DNA from 4 places in the Bacillus coreaensis genome. Region 1 is predicted to be linked to each of the others. Evidence: riboswitches for the same ligand, from Rfam matches in the RefSeq annotation. Region 1 holds a riboswitch; each other region holds the start of a gene.
What was found. A riboswitch is a leader RNA that binds a small molecule or an ion and turns the genes downstream of it on or off. The one in region 1 is predicted to bind cobalamin.
Positions count from the first base shown of each region.

Region 1 (5,348 bases):
GCGAAAAGCCGATAAAGTATCCGATGACAATTGAACCAATTGAGGCTTGAACGGCAAACAACAAGCTCTCCACCTCACTGCTGCTTGGCTTCCATAGATTATCTATCCAGGGCTTATAAGAGGGTGCTAGTTCTTCAATAACTGCAATAGCCTGCGTATCTGTTCCCGAAAAACTGGCATCATCCTTGAACATAAGCGGAATCGCTACAAGAAAAACAATTAATAGGAATAACAAACTATTCTTTTTCATGAGCTAGTCTCCTTACGTAGAAAGTTGAGCATCTGTAATTCACTTGCATTGTATTTAAGCAAAAAGTTCATCACTACCACCGTTATGATTCCTTCTGAAAGTGCCAAAGGAATTTGCGTGACTCCAAATACGGAGATGAATTTTATGAATGCCCCTCCTAACCCACTAGCTGGGTCAGGGAACGCAAAGGCAAGCTGAAGAGAAGTCATGGCATATGTAGCTAAATTACCAAACGCTGCTGCAAAGAAAATGACAAACTTCAAATTCACCCTGAATCTTTTCAACAGACAATAGACACCGTACGTTACGAAAGGACCCACCACTGCCATGGAAAAGGCATTCGCACCAAGCGTACTAATGCCACCGTGTGCAAGTAACAATGCTTGAAATAACATAACAATAAAGCCAACTACACTCATAATGACCGGACCAAAAAGGAGAGTTCCTAGACCAATTCCCGTTGCATGCGAGCTACTTCCCGTTACCGATGGAAGCTTAAGTGCGGAAAGAACAAAGGCAAAGGCAGAACTTAAACCGAGCATCGTTTTTATCTCTGGTTGAACCGCCACTTTCTTTCGGGCTGTATGAATACCTGCTGCTAAAAAAGGGAGCAAAAGCATCCACCAAATTATTGCCCACTTCATTGGTAAAAACCCTTCCATAATATGCATGGCGTACACATCTGATATGGATCCAATCCAGAAATAAAGTACACCTGCACCTATAAGCACCAATTTCTTGAGACTCCTCATCCAATGAACCTTCCTTCTAATAATCTAGACCGACTATGGCTGGAACTTCTTGATCATAGTAATGCTTGATTTCTTTCATTTCTGTTACTAAATCTGCTGAAAGAAGAATATCCTTTTTGGCTCCCCTCCCAGTCAATACGACATGGAGTCCCTCTCTTCTTGACTGAAGCGCTTCCAATACCTCTTTTGTTGTGACGATATCCTCAATCGGAAACCGAGAAACGGCTAACGCGTTATTTATCTCATCAAGAATAAGTACATCCACATCATTGCTTTTTAAAAGGTCCTTCGCTAGTAACCAAGCTTGTTTTAAAGCCGTCCGATGTTCCTCGGGTGTTTTCGTCCATGTAAATCCCATTCCCATTGGATATATATCGATTCCTAGCTTTTGCAAGACTTTCCGTTCACCAACGGTTCGGTCGGGAGATTTAATAAATTGAATCATTTTGACCCTTTTCCCCTGACCAGCTGCTCTTACCGCGAGTCCAAGGGCAGCTGTTGTTTTCCCTTTTCCTTCTCCGGTATACACGAGTAGTTGACCTTTGTTCTCCATTCCTTTTCACCCCATTCTGTACTTTGTTACATACTGAGCAAAAGAAAAACACTCCCCATAGGAAGTGTTAACAATGTCCGTAAACATTTAGTGAGCAAAAAGGCCGTCACCTAACACCTCCCCTATCCTCGTAGGTTGGTACCATCCTAGTCTTAGGCAGGTCTCCTGGCTTGTGCTCATCACTCGCTACCCCTTCCCGTGTTTTTAACACAGTGGGTGATGTAGCTTGCTCACACTTACAGTGGCGGGACCGCATTGGCATTGAACCAATTTCCCTTTAATCTCTTCCGTTTGAAAAGAAACCTAAGTCTTTTTGTATTTGTTTTTTTGTATTTAATTGGATTATACTCCTCAGAAACGTAAGCTGAGAAGTGCTCGAAGCCGCCTTTTCGAAAGTTTCATAATAAACTCATAATTCAGATGAACAATTGTCACAATTTACTAAACAGAGGCTAGCAATAGATGTTCTACACTTCCCTCTACAAGAAGCTTTCTTTCTCCTTTCTCCAGTCTTATCAAGGTTAAGCTCGTTCCCTCAGTAATAGGAGTAGACCAAAAATCTTTTATTGTAAGCTTTTTCACAATCGATAAAAAAGCCATGATGGCAACCCCATGAGTGACAATTAGCACTCTTCCGTCCGTATAGGTTCTTTCTATCTCCTGTAAGAAGTCTTCTACTCTAGTAATTACTTCTTCAAAGGTTTCTCCACCTTCGTTGTAGTACCTGTCTGGAGCATCCCAGTAATGCCTATACTCTGATGGAAACTCACGATGGATTTCGTCCTCCGTTTTCCCCTGCCAATTTCCAAGATGAATTTCCATTAAGCGGGGATCAGTTATTATCTGTTTTTCCATTGGCCTTATAAGCTTCGCGGTGGTATAAGCCCTACCACTGGGAGAAGAGATGACCTCATGAAAGGAGGTACCAGCTAAGTAGTCTCTCAACCTTTTAGCATCCTCCAATCCTTTTTTTGTAAGGGAGGAATCCAATCTGCCCTGCATTCGCTTTTGTACATTCCAAGTGGTTTGTCCATGCCTAGCAATATATAAATCAACCATTTTGGTCACTCCCTACTCGATTTAAAAAGTTACTTCATGATAATAATGTCCTGAGAGGTCCTTCACCATATGCCCTTTCTCAGCTGGAAACGCAATAAGGCAGCATGTAGATGGACCGGATGTTTTTTCTAAATCGATTACACTATTCACTTCATTTTTTAAAAACGTCCGATTTGAAAATAGACGATTTAATTTATAAAGCACTCCCTTGGACCCAACTGGCAATAAGACAGCTTCTTCTATTTGTGAGAGCTCCTTTACTAACTGTAGTGGTGCTACTTCTGTATCCTGCTCTATTACTTCATTTCCGACGAGAGGCAGCCCAATAATAGCGACTTTCGTATTTTCTAGAAATGGAATGGCACTCATAGAAGCATCGTTTGTTCTTTTTCCTAATACCGTTAAACCCACCGCGGATTGTACAAGTGAAAAGTTACTTTCTGTGCTTCCGGTGATCGGAACATCTGGTACAGAAAGCTCATGCAGTCCTCTCGTTATTCCCTTTACGAGTCCTTCCCACGCCTCATCTCCACAAAAGTTTTGAAGAATTACTGCTTCAGGAGTAGCTCCCGCACAATAGCATTCCAAGGCTGCTACACGAAAAGTATAATAACCGACGATATCATAAGGAACCTGTACCGCATCCAGATTTTTTAAACCGATTGCTCCGCTATTATCTGATGCTACTACAAGGGTTTCTCTACCCATATTTAGCAATTGGACATCTCTCATTTTTGAAATTTCCCTGCGACTGCTGGTTTCATAATACTCGCTAAACGAGGAGCGACAATCACTGCTAGGATGGTATTTATGACCGCAGCAATCAGTAATGATGGAACCATACTTACATAGAATGCTTTTGAAATTAAATAGATAAATGGCAGTGGTGCTGCAAAGGTATTTCCTAGCACGAATAAGATAGAAGCAGTCCACTTGCTTCCTTTATGATAAAAATATGCAAATACCCATACTAACAAGGCCATTTCGATAGCAATTAAAAAATGCATCGGTCCAAGAGGCATTCCTCCAATTAACGCAGAGACCATATGTCCTAATCCACCGACGATTGCACCCGGAATTCCTCCTAGAAGCGCGGCAGCCACTAGTGCTGGAAACGAATCAAGCGCGACACTTCCAATGATTGCTGGAATTTTTATCGCACCTCCTACAACGGTTAAAGCTATAAATACAGCCATCCATGTTACTTTTGCCACCTTCATTTTTCTTCCTCCTTTTGGATTATAATCACTTTACACGTTGACCAATTCCGTACCAGATGTGATCCACTCGATCACATAATTGGACCGTATCCTGAAACGTCCATCCTGCATCATCACGCCATTTCCGATCCGTTTTTTCAACAGGCACAATTCCTCTTGTAATATCCGAACCAATGATAACGACCTTTCTCTTCCAACCATCCTTTTCCCAACAATCCCATTTCTGCAGTGTTTCTTTCCATATGTTTCTTACTGTATCCGATTCATGCTGAAGCGATAGTTCCCTAATCCAATACTCGATTCCTTCTACCACTACTAAAGATGCAGCGGGATCTTCACTAAGCCAGTCATAAAACGAGGTTTCATAAGCCTTTATCCAGTTTTCTTTTGGATACTTGCACAGATTATAGTGGGTACTAACCCACTCTGCCTTGCCGTTACAAGCTCCGCCTATTACGAAATGCAACATCATCACCCTCCTTTTTCATACAAATTGGAATACCTGCTTCAACGAGATATGCCTCCTTTGCAATGGAAACGACCTGTTGGTTTAGCCTGCCAAGGAGCTTTGCATACACAAGCACCAGGTCACTTGAGAATATCGGTTCATTCAAGATTTCATTGCTAACAACGATGAGCGTATGACAGTTTTTTTGTATTGTGAGAATGCCCTCCATAGTCGATTTCTTGATTTCCTCATGAAAAGACGGGTCCATCAGTCGCTCCTCGATTTGAAACAAACGGTTGTTTAATAGATAAGTTAGGCAATCAAAGAGCACAATATCATTCGACTGAAAAACAGTTGATAGATTATGTAAAAAATAGGGCTCCTCCCATGTTGTCCATTGTTGCTCCCCTTCATTTCTTTGTACTTGATGTCTATGAATTCGGTCCTTCATTTCCGCATCAAAGACAACTCCAGAAGCAATGTAATGGAGATTGCCATAGGTACTCTTTGCAAGACTCATCGCTGTTTTCTCAGCAAAACTGCTTTTTCCACTTCTAACACCACCACTGATAAAAATCAGCTGTCCACCTTCCGCCATTCACTCATCACCTCTAATAACCTTTCATGCTCGGTTGGTCCTTTTATCGCCAGTCGTAGCCACTTTCCTTTAAGTCCCGGAAAATTCATCGTATGCCGTGGAATCATTCCCTTTTCCATCAAAAAATAAAAAAATGGAAATTGATCAGTTACTTTCGTATCTTTTAGCAAATAAAAGTTTACAGTTGATGGGGAATAAGAAAACTCCTGTTCACGATAAAAACACTGTAGCTTCTCCCGCTCCTGTTTTATCAAATGAATGGTTTGTTCTACATAGTCACTTTCTGACAAACACCATTCCCCCACCTTCATAGCTACCGCATTTACACTCCAATGTGGTTTGATTTTCCTAATTTTTGCTAGCAGGGCTTCATCGGCTATTAAGTATCCCAGGCGGATTCCTGGAATGCTGAACATTTTTGTCATCGAACGAAGAATGATCATATTTCCGCCATGTTGGAGACAGGAA
Region 1 is NZ_JBOCCY010000006.1:33,210-38,557, reverse strand. It holds gene ACQ5H4_RS11125 (energy-coupling factor ABC transporter substrate-binding protein) at 1-250, opposite strand, end outside; gene ACQ5H4_RS11120 (energy-coupling factor ABC transporter permease) at 247-1,002, opposite strand; gene ACQ5H4_RS11115 (cob(I)yrinic acid a,c-diamide adenosyltransferase) at 1,019-1,555, opposite strand; cobalamin riboswitch at 1,694-1,877, opposite strand; gene ACQ5H4_RS11110 (histidine phosphatase family protein) at 1,997-2,614, opposite strand; gene ACQ5H4_RS11105 (ATP-binding protein) at 2,636-3,346, opposite strand; gene ACQ5H4_RS11100 (ECF transporter S component) at 3,343-3,834, opposite strand; gene ACQ5H4_RS11095 (bifunctional adenosylcobinamide kinase/adenosylcobinamide-phosphate guanylyltransferase) at 3,860-4,303, opposite strand; gene ACQ5H4_RS11090 (bifunctional adenosylcobinamide kinase/adenosylcobinamide-phosphate guanylyltransferase) at 4,272-4,880, opposite strand; gene cobD (threonine-phosphate decarboxylase CobD) at 4,859-5,348, opposite strand, start outside.

Region 2 (5,348 bases), on a different contig from region 1:
CTTTACTAACTGCATCTGCTACCATAGTGGGTCCGGGTATAAACCGGCTCGAAGATATCCCGATGCGTGAAGAGACTTGTTTTTCAAAGGTGTCTCTAGTGATATACATAGGATGGAATTGTGCATCTTCTGTTCCGACTGGATCGTGAAATACAGTAAAACCAAGTTGTGTATACAGCTTTGTTTGTCTGGTGGTTCCTGAAATAACAGCTGCGTCGTATCCTTGTTTAATACAGTAGTTGGCTAATAATTGCGAAAGTCCTAGAAACACTCTACCGTTACGATTCTTTGCATCAACCGCGAGGAGGCGAATTTCGCACAATAGATGTGCTTGAAAAGGAAGATGATCTTCTACAGGACCAATCTTTTTATCAATGGAAAAAGGCCGCTTGTCTCGAACCGCAATCATTCCAATGAGTTGTTTATTCTTTAAGCAAATAAGGTACGTATTTTCAGCGTGAAAAGGGTCAACTCTTCTCTCTGTATCAGACTTTGGATGTTGTGGGATCTCTTCGACAAAGGTACGATAATTTAGTTTGTGAATTTGCTCCATTTCTTCTTCGCTTCTTGCAATCTTAAAAAGCAAGCCCATTTGGTTTCCCCCTATACTCTTTCTTTTATATTGGCTGTTTTCGTAAAGTTTGTTGTTTTGGAAAAATCCCAGAAGCCGGATTTTTCCCCGCATAACGCTGAGTTTATTGGTCTATTTGGAGAGTAGATCTTTTCTAAGGAGGATAAAATCCTGATTGGCTGCTGAAACATATAGTTTAATTCTGAAAAAGTGTGTATATAGCAACAATGTTTTAGAAAAGAGCCTTTATATTTGTTCGATGAGCAAAAAGAATCGTGATTATTGTGAGTACGATTATTCCGACGGATGTGTATGTATAAGTTTCAATAAAGAAATAGATCGGAAGGATGCATAGGCTTAGTAGACCAGATATAGTAAAACTGCGGAACAAGGGATATGTGAGGCCGAAGCTTACGAGAATGACAATGGTTACGGTCGGTTCAAAAGCAATGATTCCTCCGAGAAAACTAGAGATCCCTTTTCCTCCCTTAAAGGAAAGGGTGATGGGCCAAATATGTCCTATAAGCACCAATAGGAATCCAACTAATTGAATCTCCTCTGAAAAGCCTAGCATTCTGCCAAGAAGGATAACTGCCGCTCCTTTAGACGCGTCTCCTAAAAAGGTAGCGACAAAGGCCGTCTTATTTAAACTTCTCCCGATATTACGAGCACCTACGTTTCCACTACCTACCTCCCGAATATCAATCTTTCCAAACAGTCTTCCAATAATGTATCCAAACATGATGCATCCAATAAAGTAGGAAACGAAGAAATAAACCACTACTACCATAGAACATGACCTCCGCGCTCTGTTGTATATATTCCATATTATGCTAAGCAAAACCTCTTCACAATAAGAAGTTACTGTCCACCCCAGACGGACAAAACAACCCTAAGTGTCCACGAGCGGTGACAGACACCCTCCGTGGACATTTTGGCCATTTTGTCCACGAAGGGTGTCTGACACCTTTTTGTTAAAAAGGGGTTGCGTTTTTGGGGTTTTGTTGGTGTATAATCAGACGTAGCAGAAAATTTCATAATTCGACTAGTAGTAGGTGTCTTCATAACTGAAGACTTAAAAAGGAAGTTGGTGAAATTCCAACGCGGTCCCGCCACTGTAAATGGGAGCAAGCTGCAAGTAATACCACTGTACGTGAACGTATGGGAAGGTTGCAGCAAGCAATGACCATAAGCCAGGAGACTCGCCTATTGCTATGCACCGAATTTCCTACGAGGATAGGAGTGGTGTGGCAGACCTCTACCTATTTTATGGGCTTCCATTTAATGTATAACGTCTATCATACCAGCATCTTCCTGCCTCTGTAGGAAGATGCTTTTTATTTTGTACATATCACAGGGGGAAAGAACATGCGTCAAAAATTTTACGCACTATTTGCATTACTCGTACTATCACTAGGAATTCTTGCTGGTTGTGGGAGCACAACTGAAAACACAGAAGAAAACCAAAACACAGAAGGTCAAACGGAACAAACGGAAAAAGCAGCCTTTCCAGTTACAATCAAAGATGCGTTAGACAATGAAGTAGTAATAGAGGAAGAACCAACATCAATCATTTCTCTAATACCTAGTAACACAGAAATTATTTACGAATTGGGCCTAGGAGATAAAGTTGTCGGGCTTACAACAAATGATACGTACCCAGAAGAAACAGCAGAAGTCGAAAAAGTAGGCGATTTCAATGTAGATATTGAAAAAGTTATTGCACTTAATCCAGATTTAGTGTTAGCACACGAATCTTCAGCAGCCTCTTCTGAAGCTGGTTTTCAGCAAATGAGGGATGCAGGTATCACGGTTTTCATCGTAAATGATGCCGTTAATTTTGAAGATGTCTACGATACAATTGGTATCATCGGTCAACTGACAGGAACAACAGAAGAAGCAGAAGCGTTAACTGCTGACATGAAAGCCAAGATTGAAGAAATTAAGGAAAAGGCAGCAACAGTGACAGAAAAGAAAAAGGTATATATTGAGATATCTCCAGCTCCAGATATCTATTCAGTTGGTAAAAACACATTCATGGATGTCATGCTACAAACCATAAATGCAGAAAATGCGACGGGAGATCTTGAGGGCTGGCCAAGCATTGACCAAGAATCTATCCTTGAACGTAATCCTGATGTCATTATTGCTACTTATAATTACATTGAAGACCCTGTAGGTCAGCTCATGGCAAGAGAAGGTTGGGCGGATGTGAGTGCGATCAAAAATAAGCAGGTGGTTGATGTTAATCCAGATCTTGTTAACAGACCAGGTCCAAGGGTCGTTGAAGGGGTAGAGGAACTTGCAAAAGCCGTATATCCGGAAGTATTTAATAACTAATCGAATAGCAGCCTACTTAATGGGAGCCTCGTTTCTCCTACTGGCTATAGTACTAGGCATCTCACTAGGAACCGTGAAAGTTCCAGTTTTAAGTACGATTCAAATATTACTTGCACAACTTTTTCCGTTTGTTTCACTAGATGGAATTGACCAAATGCATGTCAACATTGTTTCGAATATTCGCCTGCCAAGAGTCATCTTAGCAGGACTTGTTGGAGCGGCTCTAGCTATTGCTGGAGCTGCCTTTCAAGGTTTACTCAGAAATCCACTGGCAGACCCTTATACATTAGGAGTTTCCTCGGGTGCTTCAGTTGGAGCAGTTGTTACTTTGTTTTTTCAACTGTCCCTTCCAGTCATTGGAGCATTCACCCTTCCTGTTCTCAGTATTTTGTTCTCTTTTATCACTATTTTCCTCGTATTAGGTTTTGCACAAAAAATAGAGCGATCGATGCGGGTGGAGACGATAATCTTAACAGGGATCATTTTTAGTTCCTTTCTTGGTGCCCTTATCTCATTAATGATTGCCTTAACAGGTGAGGAGTTGCGTCAAATTATTGGTTGGCTACTAGGAAGCGTTTCCATGAGAGGATGGGTATACATAAAAATTATTCTCCCATTCTTCCTTATAGGATCAGCTATCTTAATTTTTAACGGTAAAGAATTAAATGCGATGTCGTTTGGAGAGGAAAGAGCTCATCATCTTGGAGTGAATGTCCAACGAAGAAAACATATTATTTTGATGGCAGGCTCCATGTTAACTGGCAGCGCAGTAGCTGTTTCAGGTACGATTGGTTTTGTTGGATTGGTTATTCCGCATTTAGCAAGAATGCTTTGGGGGCCAGATCATAAGCATCTACTTCCGTTATCGGTTCTTACTGGAAGTGCCTTTTTAATTTTAGCTGACTTAGTGTCAAGAACCATCATTGCTCCTATCGAGCTTCCAATTGGAGTGATTACCGCTCTGATCGGGGCACCTGTCTTTGCTGTGATTCTCCTAAAAACAAAAGCAGAAAGAAGTGGTTAACATGCTACACATTCAGCATGTCAGTGGTGGATACGCTGGTAATTCTATCGTAAAGGATATTTCCTTTGAAGTGAGAAAAGGCGAGATGCTCGGAATTCTTGGACCGAATGGAAGCGGTAAGACCACACTTTTAAAAATGATAAGTGGAATTTTGCCGGCTTCTGAAGGAACCATTTCCATTGATGGTACTAAGCTTTCCAATTATACTCCCAAGGAGCTTGCTAAGCTGATTGCGGTGTTGCCTCAGCATGCAGCAGATCCATTTTCCTACACGGTAAAAGAAACCGTATCACTTGGGCGTTATGCCCATCAAAGAGGCTGGTTTCATAGCTGGAGCACAGAAGATGAGGAAACGGTTTTAAGAGTCATGGAGCAAACGGGAACATTGAGCCTCCAACACCGAAATATTCAAGACTTATCTGGTGGAGAGAGACAAAGGGTTTACTTAGCTCAGGCACTTGCTCAGGAACCACGTATCCTTCTTCTTGATGAACCAACCAACCATTTAGATTTAAGTTATCAAAAAGAGTTGTTTGATCTGTTGAAAAAGTGGTCAAAGGAATGTGAATTGATGGTTGTTTCCATTTTCCATGATCTCAATTTAGCGGGCTTATACTGCGACAGACTTCTACTCCTTCACGAGGGGAAGATTGTAATAGAAGATACTCCGAACGAAGTGTTGAAACAAGATCGAATTCAAACCGTTTATCATACGAAAATTGCCAAACAGCCTCATCCAAAGGTTCCGGTTCCACAAATGGTGTTATTACCAGAGTGGGAAAATGACCAGATAGAAGATGTATATCAAATTGATCCATCAGTGATTCATGCTTCATCAGAAAGAATTGTAGTAAAAACGGAGCAACCCTTAAAAACGATGAGCTCTGGAGTAATTGGTTCTGGAACGGGTTGGTATCAGAACTTTGTTAATCGCCATGTAGACAAAACCTATAATTGTAGTGACCATAAAAAAGAAATGGCCCACTACTTAGAAAGAAATGGGTTCCTTCCAGGGGAAACGGTTGGAATGATGACCGCTGTTAAGCTTGAAGATGTCACTTATAAGCTTTATATAGATGGCCAGGTTTCCATTTTTATAGTCGTGACGGCAGGTGTTGGAAATGCCATAGACGCATCTGTTATGGATCGAGAAGTGTTTGATTATAAGCCAGGTACCATCAATACGTGGATCTTTGTAAACGGTGAATTGTCTGAGGAAGCATTTATTCAATCCATCATGACAGCAACAGAAGTAAAAGTGAAGGTCTTGCAAAATGAAGAGGTGCTAGACTTAAATACCGGTACACTCGCAACAGGTACATCAACAGATAGCATCTTAATTGCAGCTACGCAAAAGGGGACATCCATTGAATATGCAGGCTCCTTTACTCAACTAGGTCGATTAATTAGCCG
Region 2 is NZ_JBOCCY010000018.1:48,694-54,041, forward strand. It holds gene ACQ5H4_RS19885 (aminotransferase class V-fold PLP-dependent enzyme) at 1-592, opposite strand, end outside; gene ACQ5H4_RS19890 (glycerol-3-phosphate acyltransferase) at 804-1,361, opposite strand; cobalamin riboswitch at 1,608-1,795, shown strand; gene ACQ5H4_RS19895 (ABC transporter substrate-binding protein) at 1,940-2,911, shown strand; gene ACQ5H4_RS19900 (FecCD family ABC transporter permease) at 2,874-3,935, shown strand; gene ACQ5H4_RS19905 (adenosylcobinamide amidohydrolase) at 3,937-5,348, shown strand, end outside.
Region 2: it holds a riboswitch for cobalamin, as region 1 does, so the genes downstream of both, ACQ5H4_RS19895 (ABC transporter substrate-binding protein) here and ACQ5H4_RS11115 (cob(I)yrinic acid a,c-diamide adenosyltransferase) in region 1, are expected to answer to the same signal.

Region 3 (5,348 bases), on a different contig from region 1:
ATGCCCTGTCCAACGGTTGGTCTCTCGAACTCTAGGAAACATGTTTCAACGAGGATGGACTCATCTACACTTGGTCTTAAGTTCTGAATAAATTCCCGGATTTGATCATTGCCTTCGTGGTCTCTGCTTCCATGTCCAACGAAAAGAATCGCTTTCATGTTTTTCCTCCTTAAATGGTATGTTTTAGGCCTTTTTATGGATGGTTTTTATTTCCTTAATCTCCACAAGGGGCAGGCTCTATTTTTAATGATGGTGATACGTCTTGAAATTCAAAGTCACACACGTTCTTCACACGCTTAAAGAATTTATGGAAACGCTCATTCGGATGACCTTTTTCCTTGTACTCTTGAACAATTCTCTCAACTAGTTCAACGATTTCGTCCGCAGCAATCCCTTCTGCGACAATTTGTCCAGAGTGTGCGTTTCTCCCGATGGTTTTTCCACCTAAAAATAAATCAAAGGCGCCTTTTCTAAATACAATCCCAATATCTTCACGTACTGCACCAAAGCACGCCATTCCGCACCCGTTAAAACCGATCTTCAGTTCTTTTGGTAGCTCCATTCCACCAAGTTTTACTTGTAACGACTCTGCATAAGGAATGCTATCTTTCTTTTCTCCTTCACAAAAATCGCAGGCCTTCAGTGTTAGCACATCGCCAACAGGGGCAAGAAGAAAACCTACCTCTTCAAGCTCCCTTACGACATGTTCGGGGTTAGAGGTTGGAACTTGAAGCTTAATATGATGGTCCTGGGTATACTCCATGCATCCATCATCACCAACGATCTCAGCTAGTGTGATCATTTGCTTCGGGGTAAATTTTTTGTTCGCAACACCCGGACTAACCGACACTTCAAAGATTGATTGAATGGGGTGTTGGATGTATTCTTTTGGTTGATTTCTTTCTCCTAAAATCAGCTGTAATGCTTCATCCGCCATTTCTCTTGAGGAAGTATCGACCACCTCCTGCTCTAACGCCCATGGCTCAGCTTCTTTTTTCAATCGTTGATGAGGTTTCAATGGTTGTTCCTTTTGACTCAATGTATACTTTCGTTGATAACCTCTTGGGGTAATCATCAAATCGTCGTAAAAGAAGGTTGACGAGTTTCCGATCACCACGGTTGATAACATGCCAATCTCATGATTCAGCATGTCTTTTAATGTGGTTCGCGTAATACTTTGCCGTTCACGATAGGCACTTTTTACAAGTCCAACCGGTGTCTCTGGAGAACGGTATTTTAATAATATCCGTTGGGCCTCAGCAATTTGTCTTGTTCTTCTCCCACTCATTGGGTTATACAAGGCAATCACAAAATCGGCTTGTGCGGCTGCTTCTATTCGTTGTTCAATCAAGCTCCAAGGAGTCAGGTGGTCACTCAAACTGATGGTGCATGCATCATGCATGACCGGGGCTCCCAATAGGGAAGCACATGAGTTGATAGCAGAGATTCCTGGGATTACTTCAACCTCAACACCTGTGTCCCTTTTCCATTCTTTTTCCACCAACACTTCGTACACAAGGCCAGCCATTCCGTAAACACCCGCATCTCCACTAGAGATCACGGCCACTTTTTTCCCGAGCTCTGCTTGTCTCACTGCCTCTTGTGCTCGACTTACTTCTTCTGTCATTCCAGTGCTGATGATTTCTTGTCCTTCGAGTAACCCTTCAATCAGTTCCACATACGTTTTGTAACCGATAATCATATCGCTTTCTTGAAGAGCTTTTTTTGCTCGGTCCGTTATATGCTCCTCGCTTCCTGGGCCAAACCCAATGACTAATAGCTTTCCTTTCAATTACGCTCCTCCTTTCACTAATTCCACCATCATAAAAATTCCGAGTACTAAGCTATAGGCTCCTGTTACCGAACCTAATAGTATAAACAACTTGTCTTTCACTCTAGCTTTCATAAATCCCCATGAAAGACAAAACGTAATTCCGATTGTAGCGATGAGTAGACCAATAACAAATAGAGTCAGTTGAATAAGGGCAACGGTTATATTATCAAGCCCCATTGCATTAGAAATTATCGCGATCTGAGTCGGACTTTCCACACCAATGCCGTGAAGAATGCCAATAATAAACGCACCAATGCCACCTAGTTTCGTAGGTGAAAGTTGATTGGTTTTTGTTCCCGATTTCACCTTAGTAGCGATGTTATGGAAAAACTCAACAACAATTCTGAGTCGACTTTTATACTCGTATTCTTTCTTTTGTTTAAAAATGGACCAAATAATAAACATTCCAAGCAAAATAAGGGTGAAGCTAACGAGCATTTCTAGTACTTGCTTCGTTGCATCTGGAAGTTGTAAACCAATATAAATAAATAACACTCCAATAACCATCACAATCATGCCGTGTCCAATGGCATACATCACACCAAGAGTAAGCTGTTTCTTCTTTCGCTGCTCACTTCCAACCATATCGGCAATCGCTGCTACATGATCTCCGTCGATTCCATGCCTCATGCCAATAAACACAGCAAGCAGAGCAAACATGATCAATTCCATAAGTCATACCTCTTCTTTCACTTTTTTCGAAATTCCCTCAATACTATCTGAGTTTTCAGGTGCTACGAAGCCTTCCTGGTCGTATGTATAAATAACAGATTCTTCTAGTATCTTTCCTTGAGCGAGATGACTCCGTACGATTTCTCGTCCCGTGTCCTCTGTAAGTGCCTTATACCAGATGCCTTCTGGATAAACGATGGTGACACAAGCATCCTTGCATCTTCCATTGCATCTCGTTCTTGTTGTATGAATCTTGTCGTCCAACTCCAACTGCTTAATTTCATCACGAATCGCTTGCGTTACTTCTTCTCCCCCTTTTCTCATGCAACTACTTCCATTGCAAATCAAGATGTGATGCTTTGTCCCCTTTAAATTCCATGTTGTCATGTTTTCCATTTCCTTACATTTTTTGTAATAAAAAAGCACCCCTACAAATAGAGGTGCATAAGAACATACGGAATGTAGATCTTTCTACACATCTACCTATAGTCCCGTAGGTATGTGACACACTTTATAGGCAGGTCTCCTGGCTCTGGTTCCTTGCTTTTGTTACGTCTTCCCGATTTTACTCAGTGACCATTTGTAACAAAGCTCCCCAATACAGTGGCGGGTACCGCGACGGCTTTTCACCGTGCTTCCCTTTTAAGCAAAAGTTTTTCTTTTGCACCTATCAAGTAAACTATGAAGTTATCAACCCAATGAATGATTTCCATAAAAAAATCCGCTCAAAGGGAATGAGCGGATGAAACGAAAGCACGAAAAGACAAATAGAATAACAGAGTCTATTCTCACCATCGAAACACCTTCTCTATTCCCGGAGAAACTGAAACGTTTAAAAGTAAGACAGGTTTCCTGACTTGTGCTTCTTCCTACTTTAAGACCTTCCCATATCCATACGAATCACGTATGCACACAGTGGATTTCTTATTTTGTCCACACATACAGTTGCGGGTACAGCTCTGGATTTTCACCAGATTCCCTATTAAGCCATCTTGGCATCTTAACTTTCTGGAAAACTATTCAATTAAGCTAGATTCTATATTAGATGAAACGTTCTTATTTTTCAACTACTAATATCACAAACATGACAGATTTACTAGTCTAACCAATTTTACATGAATGACCACCATTAGATGTTTAAAAAAGAAAAGACACTACCCTATTTGGATAGCGTCTATATATTATACTGAGATTTTACTAGGTTCTTCGATAGATGGTTTAACAACGGAAGCCTTTCGTACCAAAAGAAAATATGATAGAAAAGCTAAAAAGCTAGCACCAAAGATAATGGAGCCCATCGGTATGGCAGAATTCTCACCTGCAATCCCTACAAGTGGTGAAGAGATAGAGCCTAGGATAAATGGTAATAATCCTAATAAGGCCGATGCACTACCAGCAATATGGCCTTGTGACTCCATAGCAAGAGAAAACGATGTGGTTCCAATAATCCCGATCGATGCAACGAGGAAGAAGATAGGAATAACAACCATAATTAATGGAGCCTTTAGTAATAACGACACAAGAAGAATGGCACCTGATACATTTGAAATGGTCAGACCTATGACTAAAAATGTCTTTTCCGATACCACGTCTACGAACTTCCCTACTGCCTGGCTTCCAAGAATCAAGCCAATTCCGTTCAATCCGAATAATAAACTAAATACTTGAGGTGAAACACCATAAATATTTTGATAAACAAACGGTGTACCAGATACATAAGCAAAGATCCCAGCAACAATAAATCCTTGTGTGAAGGCATATCCCGTAAACTGACGATCTTTTAATAAAGTTCCAAAGTTTCTAAATGTTTGCCCAATATTACTTGGTACACGCTTCTCCGCTGGTAGTGATTCTTCCAGCTTGGAAATGACCGTGAAAAATAAAACTAGACCGACAACACTTAAAACGACAAACACTCCCGTCCAATTTGTAAAGGCTAGAATTGCGCCACCTGCAACAGGAGCGATAATAGGACCTAGATTACTTACTAATGTTAATAACGCAAAAAACTTCGTTAATTCTCTACCGTTAAACTTATCCCGAACGACGGCTCTAGAAATAACGATACCACCTGCTGCTGAAAATCCTTGCAAGAAACGTGCAGCAATAAAGAAATAAATATTTGGGGCAAATGCACAAATAGCAGAGGCAATTAAATACATAATAAGGAATATTAATAATGGTTTTTTCCGTCCCTGCACATCACTCATTGGGCCGATAATTAATTGCCCTAATCCTAAACCTAACAAACAAGAAGTTAAACTAATTTGTACGAAAGATGCCGTTGTACCTAACTCTTCTACAATAGTCGGAAAAGAAGGCAAATACATATCGATGGTAAACGGACCTAAGATTGCCAGAGACCCTAGAAGCAATGCCAGCTGTATACGCTTTGTACCTGTTAAATTGTTCAAGTTCCTCTCGCCTTTCTTTTTAATATGAAGATTCATAATTTCCTAAGTTTGTAACTTAACCATTCTATAACATTGCCTTGCTAAAGTAAATTGTTTCGGTCATTGAAATATATAATAATTTTGGGATTATATTTATTAAGATTTTGTATGCGGTTACATCGAAGGAACTAGCAGGTATCATTACTTGTGATATGGTGGCTCAAGTTGGGGTTTAGAGTGAAATTGGTTCGGTTATGAATATAAAAGCAAAAAGGATTTGTCCCCCTTGGAACAGATCCTTTTTAAATTAAATTAGCTCTACTATTCTCTCATATGTATTCATAAAGACATCTAAGTCTGGGTCTTCTCCTTTTTTCTTTGCCACATGAAAATTAGATAAGTCAAAATGATGGGTTGGTTGAACAGCATGCCTTGCGAGACAGTTTTTT
Region 3 is NZ_JBOCCY010000003.1:140,031-145,378, reverse strand. It holds gene ACQ5H4_RS06750 (sirohydrochlorin chelatase) at 1-158, opposite strand, end outside; gene cobJ (precorrin-3B C(17)-methyltransferase) at 215-1,792, opposite strand; gene ACQ5H4_RS06740 (HoxN/HupN/NixA family nickel/cobalt transporter) at 1,793-2,506, opposite strand; gene ACQ5H4_RS06735 ((2Fe-2S) ferredoxin domain-containing protein) at 2,510-2,893, opposite strand; cobalamin riboswitch at 3,006-3,192, opposite strand; cobalamin riboswitch at 3,332-3,524, opposite strand; gene ACQ5H4_RS06730 (multidrug effflux MFS transporter) at 3,688-4,920, opposite strand; gene ACQ5H4_RS06725 (putative zinc-binding protein) at 5,207-5,348, opposite strand, start outside.
Region 3: it holds a riboswitch for cobalamin, as region 1 does, so the genes downstream of both, ACQ5H4_RS06735 ((2Fe-2S) ferredoxin domain-containing protein) here and ACQ5H4_RS11115 (cob(I)yrinic acid a,c-diamide adenosyltransferase) in region 1, are expected to answer to the same signal.

Region 4 (5,348 bases), on a different contig from region 1:
GGCCACTAAGGAGGTCTGCACATAGAGCATATCCCTAAATTCATCCACCGCTCCACAAAAAGAAGGATAAAAGGAATCGCCTGTTCCAACCACAGCCGTGGCAAGTTCCCGAACATTTTGCTGTTCTATTTCCTGATACAAAGGCGTCATTTCTTCTGGGATCTCTCCATTGCCCCACGTATAGGTTCCAATGACCAATCCATCATAGTCGTGGATGTTAGCGAGGAGAAAATCTTCTACTAGAAACAAGTCTGTAGATACAGATCGCGTTTGAAAGCAGCCTGCTACCATACGAACAAGTTCTTCCGTATTCCCCGTGACAGATGAATAAACAATCGCTATTTTCCCCTTATAATTCGTCAAAGCCATTGGACTGCGTCACCTTTGTATAGGTACGGGATTTCTGTTCAAAAAAGTCTGATTTGGTGTCATTGATCATTTCGTCACTAAACACTTGAATCCATGGCATCACGTTGTCACGATCACCATAAAGATGATCCAGACCCAATTGTCGAAGTCTTTTATTGGCCAAATACTCCACATATTGTCCGAACTCCTCTAGGTCAATTCCGTTGATCTCCGCTAATATTTCTCCCGCCCATTCCTTCTCAAGATCCACCGCTTCTTTGATGCGATCATACGCATATTGAATGTTTGCCTCATTATTTAGCTCTGGATTTTCCGTTAACATAATACGAACAAACTGAGAAATGAAATACGCATGCTGCATCTCATCTCTTTGAATATAGCTAATCATCGTACTAGTTTTAAGCATTTTTTGCTGACGTGCTAGATTATAGAAAAAGGCAAATCCCGCATAGAAATAGATTCCTTCTAAAATAATTGAGTTAATGGCTAGTTCATAGAGGTTTTGAGCTGATGGATGTGAACGGAATTTTTCATACGCATCCAAGATAAGCTGATTTCTTTTTTGAACGATCGGATCATCCTTTGCCTGATTGAAGCGCGCATTTTGTTCACTAACAGGAACTAATGAACTTAATATATACGAGTACGATTCATTGTGAACGGCCTCCTGTTGAGCAATGACCGCAAAGATGGCCTTGAAGCTTGAATCGGACACATAGTCTAGAACTTGACTCATCGTTGGCGTTTGAAGGCTATCCAGGGAGGCAAGCTGCGTATTGACCCGTAAAAAGATATCCTTTTCGTGCGAAGATAATGAATCCCATTGTTTAATATCATCTTGCATATTGATTTCTTGTGCCTTCCAAAAATTAGACAGCAATGTTTGATACAGATCATACATTTGTGGGTAGGCGATATCATTCCAGTTTAATAGACCAGAAGATTGTCCGTTAATAATACCTGTTGAACGATTAGGGTAGGTTGGGTTCAACAGTTTGATTTTATTTAATGGGGCATTGATTGACATGGTCCCTTCTCCTTTCAAGCTTAGCTATGGCAAGCTTCACATTCTTCAATCTCTGACTGCGAAGTACTTCTTACGTAATACGTCGTTTTTAACCCTTGCTTCCAAGCTTCTACGTGTAAATGGAGCAAGTCTTTTGCTTTTATATCGTGTCTCACATACAAGTTAAAACTGATAGACTGATCAATATGACGCTGACGTGCTGCGTTTTGACGAATACTCCAAACTTGGTCTAACTCATGCCTTGCTCTTCGGTAGTACGTGTATGTGCGATGGTTCAAGTCAGGTGCGGTTACCTTGAACTTAAAGTTCTTCTTTTCCTCCGCATATTCCACTGCGTACAACGGATCAATTCCGTCAGTTGAGCCACCAATTTTTGCAGTCGACGAATTTGGAGCAATCGCCATCAGCCAGCCATTACGAATACCGTTTGCCTTTACTTGTTCTTTTAACTCACTCCAACGGTCGGACGTGTAATTTCTCCGCTCGAAATATCTTCCTGTAGCCCATTCAGACGTCTCAAATTGACTGAAGGCACCTTTTTCTTTGGCAAGCTCCATAGATGCTCGAATCGTGTAATAAGCAATATTTTCGTATAGTTCATCAGCAAACTGGACCGCTTCTTCTGATTCCCAATGGATCGATTGTAAGGCCAACAGATGATGCCACCCGAACGTCCCTAAGCCGACCGCTCGATATTTTTGATTCGTTAACTCGGCTTGTCCAACTGGAATGGTATTCAGATCAATAACATTGTCTAGCATCCGCACTTGAATCGCTATTAATCGTTCCAGCTCATTAGCACCATAAGCCTTTGCCAGGTTGATCGATGAGAGATTACATACAACAAATTCTCCGGGCTTTCTCACGATTACTAGATTGCCATCTTCGTCCTTGTATTCTTTTACAATCGTTGTACTCGACATGTTTTGGGCGATTTCTGTACATAAATTACTGCAGTAGATAGATGTTCGTCCTTCTGCACGCTTGTTTGGATTTTGACGATTCACCTCATCTCGATAGAACATGTAAGGTGTACCTGTTTCTAGCTGAGCCACCATTATTCGGGCCATAATATCCATCGCACGGTAGGTTTTTCTTGGTAAGAGTGGCTGATTCACAGCTTCTTCGTATTTTTCTGTAAAATACTTTCGATCTTTTTCATCATAAAAATCTTCAAGCCCAAGCGGGTTCCCACTCTCATCCTTCCAGCCCATCAGCTGCTTCACTTGGTGCGGACAGAATGTATGCCATTCTCCAATACTTCTGCCGTTTTCATCTTTCTCTTGAAGTTTTTCCATAAATAAATCAGGGATGGTAACTCCTGTGAAAATGTCATGAGCCTTTCTTCTCTCATCCCCATTATTGGTCTTTAGTTCAAGAAAGCCATTCATTACGTCTTTATGGAATATATCTAAGTAAATGGCAACCGCCCCTTGTCTTTGACCTAATTGATCAACACTTACGGCTGTATCATTAATCAAGCGGATCCAAGGTACGACTCCAGAGGACATTCCTTTAAACCTCTTGATATCGGAACCTAGCGCGCGAACCTTTCCGTAATAAATCCCGATGCCACCGCCTTCTTTACTTAAGCGAGCGATATCCCAATTGTTCAAATAAATGCCGTCAAGCGAATCATCGACTGTGTCGATAAAACAAGAGGACAGCTGACCAAAGTTCTTGCCTGCATTTGATAATGTTGGTGTGGCTACCGTCATATATAAATGACTAAGGGCCCAGTAGGCTTCTTTTACTAACTCTAGTCTTTTGCCTTTAGATTCATTCATCATGATGGTCATCGCAATAACCATGAATCTTTCTTGCGGTAACTCATATACATTTCTATCATGATCTCTTGCAAGGTAACGATCAGCAAATAAAAACAGACCAATATAGTTGAAAAGCTTATCTCGTTCAGGACTGATTGTGTCCGCTAATTCTTTAATTTCTCCCTCTGTATACATTTGCAGCAGTTTAGGAGAGTAGATCCCTTTCTCTGTTAACGTTTCTAGCAAATCGTAAAAGTTCCCATATGTATGTGATGAATCGTAGTTTCGATTTTGCGAAGCTTGTTTGTATAATTCGGTTAAGTATATGCGCGCGGCAACAAATGTCCAATCTGGCTGGTCCATCGCGATTTTATTTAAAGAATAAAATAAAGCTTGTTGGCTCACTTCTTTTTTTGCTGCCTCTAATTCATTTACCATTTTTGTCATCTCAGTGGCGTCTAATTGATAAGTTGAAGAACACTCTTCAATCGCTCTTAACACCGATTTATAATCTTCATGTACATCTACTACTGTCATGATCGTCCCTCCTGAAAATAAAAATCCGCTCAAGTGGTTCCTTGAGCGGATGAAACGATTTCAGCAAAAGACAAACAGGCAAAAATACTTTTTGTCTTCTGTCGCCATCGTTTCATCTTCCCAAATCCCCGAAGAAGTTGAAACATCTTAAGTAAGATAGGTCTCCTGACTTATGCTTCACTCTACTTTGAACCCTTCCCATTAGGCACCTACATCTCGTAAGCAATCTTCACAGTGGCTTGTTCATTTTGTCAGCATTTACAGTTGCGGGGGCAGTTCTGGTCTTTCACCAGATTCCCTATTAAGCCGTACGGCATCTTATCTTAAGGCAACAACACAATATATAGTTGAGTTTTCACTTATGTATATCCATATCTAGATTTAATACAAACTTAATAGTAACGGTAGTTTAGTAGATACGCAAGTATAAAATCTTGGATTTGGTAAAATATTGTTGTTGACTTTAGGGGCAGGCGGAATCTCGGAATGGATTTGAAGAGATTGTTTTTTTCGGCACTGTTTCGATTCTTTTTGCAATAAATGGAGTGGAAACTAAGGGATGAAAGGGCATTTCTGAATGGATTTTGGTATTTTTTTAGGAGGATTAGTAGATTAGTTTGGGATTTTATTTGTGATTTAAAAAATTTATTTGCGATTCTGAGATTTTATTTGCGATTCCGGGATTTTATTTGCGATTCGAAAAATTTATTTGCGATTCTAACACTTTACTTGCTATTTTAAAAAAAGACCCTCAATTTCGAGGGTCCCCTTCAGATACGAGCATTAATTTTCAGCTAGCTTTGCCGGTACAACCTTTGACACTTCTTTTCCTTCGATTGGATCCTCTGCTTGTGTGGCGCGTTTGATAAAGAATGCGAGGATGAAGGCGACAATTGAAATCCCTGTAGCTACTAGGAATGCATCATTAATTCCTTCGAGCATCGCCTTCATCATAATCTGCTCTTTCATTTGAGCGATCATTTCAGCAGTTGGCTGTGCGGCTCCTGCTCCTTGACTTGCAGCCGTCTTCATCGCTTCGTCAGCCAATTCTTTGGCGTGTGTTTCTGTACGATTGGACATAACCGTAACTAGTAATGCGGTTCCGATTGCCCCAGCCACTTGGTTTAACGTATTGTTCATTGCCGTACCATGTGGATAGAAACGCGTCGGAAGTTGATTTAATCCGTTTGTTGAAACAGGCATCATAACAAATGACATCCCAACCATTCGAACTGTGTAAAGGATGACTAAGTGCGTATAGCTTAAGTCTACCGTTAGCTGACTAAACTCATACGTGGTGATTACCGTGATTCCTAAACCAATTAGCGCCAATACTCGCCCACCAAATTTATCAAACAGTCTCCCGGTAATAGGAGACATAATCGCCATGGCGATGGCACCTGGTAGGAGCATTAACCCAGCGTCTAGTGGAGAAATTCCACGAATCGTTTGAACATAAATGGGAATAAGGATCATTCCTGAGAATAATGCCATGTTTGTTACCATGGATATAGAAGATGACAAGGCAAACATGGGGTATTTAAACACTTTAAAGTTTAACAACGGATTGTCTTGCTTTATTTGTTTTAAAATAAAAGTTACTAGCGAAATGAAACCGACTGCAATAGCCAGATACACATGCGGAC
Region 4 is NZ_JBOCCY010000012.1:36,090-41,437, forward strand. It holds gene ACQ5H4_RS16905 (flavodoxin domain-containing protein) at 1-369, opposite strand, end outside; gene ACQ5H4_RS16910 (ribonucleotide-diphosphate reductase subunit beta) at 350-1,396, opposite strand; gene ACQ5H4_RS16915 (ribonucleoside-diphosphate reductase subunit alpha) at 1,417-3,702, opposite strand; cobalamin riboswitch at 3,842-4,038, opposite strand; gene ACQ5H4_RS16920 (DHA2 family efflux MFS transporter permease subunit) at 4,486-5,348, opposite strand, start outside.
Region 4: it holds a riboswitch for cobalamin, as region 1 does, so the genes downstream of both, ACQ5H4_RS16915 (ribonucleoside-diphosphate reductase subunit alpha) here and ACQ5H4_RS11115 (cob(I)yrinic acid a,c-diamide adenosyltransferase) in region 1, are expected to answer to the same signal.